Regions from separate parts of the Paenibacillus sp. PK4536 genome, predicted to be linked through region 2. Evidence: a T-box and tRNA genes for the amino acid it is inferred to sense, from the RefSeq annotation. Region 2 holds a T-box; the other holds one or more tRNA genes.
What was found. The T-box of region 2 lies ahead of tyrS (tyrosine--tRNA ligase). A T-box ahead of a tRNA ligase gene usually reads a tRNA of that ligase, here a tRNA-Tyr.
Positions count from the first base shown of each region.

Region 1: it has a tRNA-Tyr gene. The T-box ahead of tyrS (tyrosine--tRNA ligase) is inferred to sense a tRNA for this amino acid. The anticodon was not compared.

Region 1 covers NZ_CP126313.1:1,354,257-1,357,527, reverse strand. Annotated here, with positions in the region: gene PO903_RS06265 (PucR family transcriptional regulator) at 192-1,361, opposite strand; tRNA gene PO903_RS06260 (tRNA-Lys) at 1,516-1,588, opposite strand; tRNA gene PO903_RS06255 (tRNA-Tyr) at 1,614-1,698, opposite strand; tRNA gene PO903_RS06250 (tRNA-Phe) at 1,716-1,791, opposite strand; tRNA gene PO903_RS06245 (tRNA-Asp) at 1,830-1,905, opposite strand; tRNA gene PO903_RS06240 (tRNA-Thr) at 1,934-2,009, opposite strand; tRNA gene PO903_RS06235 (tRNA-Val) at 2,016-2,091, opposite strand; tRNA gene PO903_RS06230 (tRNA-Met) at 2,103-2,179, opposite strand; tRNA gene PO903_RS06225 (tRNA-Ser) at 2,242-2,333, opposite strand; rRNA gene PO903_RS06220 (23S ribosomal RNA) at 2,411-3,271, opposite strand, start outside.
Region 2 covers NZ_CP126313.1:4,557,076-4,560,346, reverse strand. Annotated here, with positions in the region: gene PO903_RS20270 (transglycosylase domain-containing protein) at 1-1,383, opposite strand, end outside; T-box leader at 1,557-1,824, shown strand; gene tyrS (tyrosine--tRNA ligase) at 1,918-3,171, shown strand.

The sequences.
Region 1 (3,271 bases), 1.8 Mb from region 2:
CTGATTTGTAATATCGAGTAGAGTTTACAACATCTTTTCGATAAGTTATAACTTCATTTCAATAGTAAAATCAGCTATGAATTACGGCTGCGAAGGTGATAACGATCGCCTATGTAACCGATTTCTTTTTCTATTATTATCTTACCCTAATCACGCCAAGACATCTATCGACAAACTATACAAAAAAATCATCAGCTTTTTGTCACTTTATACAATAGCAGTGTTAACTTCATCAAAACAGCGTCTTCAAACCGCCGTACATCCAATTCCGTCTCCTGCTTAATTTTGTCCAAACGGTACAATAATGTATTACGATGAATATACAATTGCTTTGCCGTCTCACTAACATTACAGTCCATTTTGAAAAAAGTCTCCAACGTAGCCACTGTCTCTTCATCAGCCAGCATATCTGAATATTGATCTGCTCTAGCTACAAACTCTGCACGGTCTTCATCAGGAATCCGGTACAATAGACGCTCCAAAGACAGTTCCCAGGGAAGATGAATATGATCTTTAACATGAAAAAGTCTACCTAGAGTGACTGTTTCTTTCAATAGAGAGACTTCAGCCAGTAATCGTTCACTAGGAACAATCGGCTTGGATACACCAATATGAAATATACCTACCCATTCACTAGCAATCAATTCATACAATCCTAATGAAAAATCCATCAGTACATCTTCTTCCGTATCTTCTACTTCTATATCAGAGTCACGACCATGACTTTGTTTTAAATCAGAACTATCTTCAATCAGTTCACGATTTGTGAGGATAAACCATTCATTTGGGGATAATGGCAATAATAATACTTCTCCACCAAAATAACTATATAATAGCTTCTCTAATTCTTTGGTTGTAAGCACACCCGTCTGAAGACTATCCGCAATTAATAAAAAAGGAATCATCGAACTGGTTAATCTTTCTTTCAGAAGATACCCATCCGGAATAATCGCTTTTGACTGCCCCATATCTAGCTGCTCTGTCATCCAAGCACTTAGCTGTTGTATCCCTTGTTCACGAATAGACAATGAAGAAGGCTGACTTGCTGTAGCCATAGATGCTGTAAATGCAGGCAACAATAACTCTAACAATGATCTAAGCTTACGGATAACATATTGATGATCACTATCTAGTGACTCTTCTGAATCTTTGGAAGTACTAGAAGCATTTAAAGAAATAGCTTTCGGTTGAATCTGCCATAACGTAACTATAGCAAGATCTTGCTTCACAGCGATCCATCCACTTTCTTCTCGACCCGCTCGATACGTATCTGATTCCCAATCTTTCACAGCCACAGACTGTTCTTCAATACGGTAATCTATGATTGATTCAATATGTTCTTTTAATGTACTCCAGTTCATATCATAAATTCCTTCCATAGCTAGAATCATACATTGATGGCTACTTATTATATAGATAAAAAATCAACATAATAAGACTACTCCATCAAATTATACAAAAAAGCAGACAAAACAAAAAGCACCCTGCTGATTAGCAAGATGCTTTTTAATATGATGAGTCATGAAGGGCTCGAACCTTCGACACCCTGATTAAAAGTCAGGTGCTCTACCGACTGAGCTAATGACTCATATTAAGTTTAAAGTAAATAAAACTGGTGGAGGCTGATGGATTCGAACCACCGAACTCGGAGAGAACAGATTTACAGTCTGCTGCGTTTGGCCACTTCGCTAAGCCTCCATAATGAATACAAAAAATGGTGGCTCGGGACGGAATCGAACCGCCGACACGAGGATTTTCAGTCCTCTGCTCTACCGACTGAGCTACCGAGCCATAACATATTCATTATATATTTTATTTAATTAAAAAAATGGCGGAACCGACGGGATTTGAACCCGCGATCTCCTGCGTGACAGGCAGGCATGTTAACCCCTACACCACGGTTCCAGGGTTATATAACTTTTTGAAATAAAAATGGTGCCGGCGAGAGGATTTGAACCCCCGACCTACTGATTACAAGTCAGTTGCTCTACCAACTGAGCTACACCGGCATATGGTGGTGGAGATTGACGGGATCGAACCGCCGACCCTCTGCTTGTAAGGCAGATGCTCTCCCAGCTGAGCTAAATCTCCAGGGATATGTATGGTAGCGGCGAAGGGAATCGAACCCCCGACCTCACGGGTATGAACCGTACGCTCTAGCCAGCTGAGCTACACCGCCACATTTAAAAACTAGTCTTTCATGATATGCTGTCCACTATTCTTATTTAACATAAGATCTAGTGGCGGAGAGAGAGGGATTCGAACCCTCGCACCGCTAACGCAGTCTAACCCCTTAGCAGAGGGTCCCCTTATAGCCACTTGGGTATCTCTCCATGTTAAATCATATACAGACAGGTTAGTTGCTCCCTGAAAACTGAATCCGAAAACTGAAACATCGCGTTTGTAGATTTTGGATAAGCCCTCGACCGATTAGTATTGGTCAGCTCCATGCCTTGCGGCACTTCCACCCCCAACCTATCAACCTCGTCGTCTACAAGGGGTCTTACATACTGGGAAATCTCATCTTGAGGGGGGCTTCACGCTTAGATGCTTTCAGCGCTTATCCCTTCCGCACGTAGCTACCCAGCGATGCTCCTGGCGGAACAACTGGTACACCAGCGGTGCGTCCATCCCGGTCCTCTCGTACTAAGGACAGCTCCTCTCAAATTTCCTACGCCCACGACAGATAGGGACCGAACTGTCTCACGACGTTCTGAACCCAGCTCGCGTACCGCTTTAATGGGCGAACAGCCCAACCCTTGGGACCTACTTCAGCCCCAGGATGCGATGAGCCGACATCGAGGTGCCAAACCTCCCCGTCGATGTGGACTCTTGGGGGAGATAAGCCTGTTATCCCCAGGGTAGCTTTTATCCGTTGAGCGATGGCCCTTCCATGCGGTACCACCGGATCACTAAGCCCGACTTTCGTCCCTGCTCGACGTGTCTGTCTCGCAGTCAAGCTCCCTTATGCCTTTACACTCTTCGAATGATTTCCAACCATTCTGAGGGAACCTTAGGGCGCCTCCGTTACACTTTAGGAGGCGACCGCCCCAGTCAAACTGCCCACCTGACACGGTCCCTGTACCGGATCACGGTACGAGGTTAGAACTCAAATGCGATCAGGGTGGTATCCCAACGGCGCCTCAACCGAAGCTTGCGCTCCGGTTTCTACGGCTCCCACCTATCCTGTACAAATCGCACCCCAGTTCAATATCAAGTTGCAGTAAAGCTCCATGGGGTCTTTCCGTCTTGTCGCGGGTAACCTGCATCT
Region 2 (3,271 bases):
GCCGTCTTTCAAAATAATTGGTGCATCATCCAGAATACTTGCCGGTTGCACCAGACCTGCGTCTAGAGCAGGCAGATAAGCAGCGATCGGTTTCATTGTAGAACCCGGTTGCCGTGTCATCTGAGTAGCATAGTTCATCTGTTCTTCCTGGAAGCTACGACCTTCAATCATACCAAGAATAGCACCTGTCTTATGATTGATCATCATAGCCGCAGTTTGCTCTTTGCCTTTGGTATTACTATCTGGTGAGAAATTACTACTATCTTCAGCGACTTCATGCATCGTGTTATAGACTGTTTTGTTAATTGTTGTATAGACACGATAACCACCAGTTAACAATTTCTGACGTGCATCTTCAAACAGTTGATTCCGTTCTTCAGAAGATAGAGTGGACATATCCAAATCTGGATTTTCCATTTTTACAATCGTTTGCGCGCCTTGTCGTTCAATTTCCATCATTAAGTAAGGATATTGAGAATACGCTTTGGCTGTTGGTTTGGCGAGTGAACTTTTGAGATCAAAGTTAATTGCTTCATTATATTCACTAGCTGTAATTTTACCTAGTTCTTTCATCCGTTCAAGAACCAGTTGTTGTCTGCCGACTGCACGTTTAAATCCTTTTTCATTGAATTTACCGCTGCTGTCAAAAGCAGAGTAAGCGGTTGGCAATTGAGGTAGACCTGCAATATAAGCGGCTTCCGCGATATTGATTTTACTGAGATCGTTTACAGCAAAAATACCTTTAGCTGCTGCTTTGATCCCAAAAATATTGTATCCGCTTGAACCTTTACCAAAAGGCATTTTGTTCAAATAAGCAGTCAAAATTTCATTTTTGGTCATAAAGCGCTCGATCCGAAGAGAAAGCAACATTTCTTTAATTTTGCGATCATCTGTTTTGTCCAAGTTCAAAAAGACCCGTCTCGACAATTGCTGTGTAAGTGTACTACCTCCGGTTTGGACGGATTCATTCAGTACACGCTGTTTGACAGCACGCAGCGTACCATTCATGTCAACACCTTTATGTTCATAAAAATGATTATCTTCTATGGAAATAATGGCGTCGATGACAGGTTGAGGAATCTGTTCATAAGTCACCAATCGACGATCTTCTTCTGTACGAAGTTGTCCGATCGGGGAACCGTCATTAAAATAAGCAAAACCGGTCACTGCATTTTCGTTGATTTTTTTGACTATTTCTTCACGCGAACGCACCGGTTCGTCTTTTACAATCGAAGAAACGTAGCCCATCAAAATACCTCCACCAAACAGGCAAATGGCAAACCCAGCAATAACTACCCATTTCAAAATAGTGAGTAATTTGCGGAATCTAGCATGCTTGCTAGTGGACTTATTTGTTGGACGCTTGTCCTTCTTTTCAGCCATGTAACTTCCCCCTTTTACCAGCCACTATTATATCATAAAAATTACGCTATAATCAGTTTCTTATGACCGATAAAAGCAGGATGGGCACAAAGTCGGATGTGAACAAGCATTGACTTGTTTGTAAAAGGTATGTTATAAAAGTGATACGTTGAAGAAATCTACAATTACATAACACAAAGACGAAGAAAGACACCCAGTAGAAGTGGAGATTACCGTTCTCAGAGAACCGATGGTTGGTGCAAATCGGCAAGCGGACTTCCTTTGAATTACAGGTCTGGAGTCGTTTGATATTAGTAGTTCTATTGATAATATCAAGCCGGAATGAAGATTCCGTTATATACAATGAAGTGAGAAGCTGAATATATCTTATGATTTTATCAATATAGGTATAGGATCAGTCTTCTAATTAGGGTGGTAACGCGAGGCCTGCTCGTCCCTTTATGGGGATGGGTAGGTCTTTTTTGATGCGCATTTTCAAGCAGGCACTCCAGCGGAAGTGATCCGTATACTATCGAATAAGGGAGCAAATGAATAATGAAATGGGAAGAATTAACGTCAGCGCAACAAGCAGAAGTCGAAAAGCAATTAAGTGTGATTCAGCGAGGAACAGCAGAGATTATTCCTGAAGATGCATTACGTCAGAAAGTGATCAAGTCTGTAGCAACAGGCAAGCCATTAACAGTCAAATTAGGTCTAGATCCATCTGCACCGGATATTCATATCGGTCATACTGTTGTTTTGCAGAAATTACGTCAATTTCAAGAATTGGGACATCATGTTCAATTAATTATCGGTGACTTTACAGGACGTATTGGTGATCCTACAGGGAAGTCAGAGACACGTAAGCAATTAACAGAAGAACAGGTTAAACACAATGCAGAGACATACAAAGAACAGATCACCAAAATCCTTGATCCAAGTAAAATGAAAGTATACTTTAACTCGGAATGGCTAAGTCCGATGAATTTTGCCGATGTGGTAAATTTGGCAGCCAAAGTTACAGTAGCCCGTATGCTAGAGCGTGATGATTTTACGAAGCGTTACCAGGGCGGTCAGCCGATCAGTATTCACGAATTTTTCTACCCACTAATGCAAGGTATGGATTCGGTAGCTCTTGAAAGTGATATTGAAATTGGGGGTACCGATCAGAAGTTTAACTTATTGATGGGACGTACACTGCAAAAAGAATACGGTAAAGCTACTCAAGTTGCGATTACTTTACCTATTATCGAAGGTCTAGATGGTGTTCAAAAAATGAGTAAAAGTCTGGGTAACTACATTGGCATTGATGAAGAGCCGAACGAAATCTTTGGTAAATCAATGAGTGTACCTGATGAATTGATGCTTAAGTACTATGAGTTAACAACAGATATTTCGAATGAAGATTTGGCTACACTCAAAGCAGGGCTTGCAGATGGTTCTGTACATCCACGTGATGCCAAAATGAATCTGGCACAAAATTATGTACGTATGTTCCATAATGAAGAAGCAGGAGTAGCTGCAAAAAATCACTTTGTAACTGTATTCCAACAACGTGCATTACCTGATGATATTCAAGAAGTAGTACTGGACGAGAGTGTACTAGAAAATAGACAAATCGGGCTGATCAAACTGGTAATGACGCTTGGATTTGCAACATCTACGAGTGAGGCTAGACGCAGTATTCAACAAGGTGCACTCAAAATCAACGAACAAAAGCATGATGATGTAAATGCACGTATTGAACTAGCTGATGGTGATATTGTTCAAGTAGGTAAACGTAAATTTGCTAAAATCAAAAAAGCTTAATCCAGCTTAATTCAAAAACAAAAACCTTTATGATCGCTTCGGTGATGATAAAGGTTTTTTTGTTGCACTTGTTTATAGACTTTTGAATATATACTCCTTA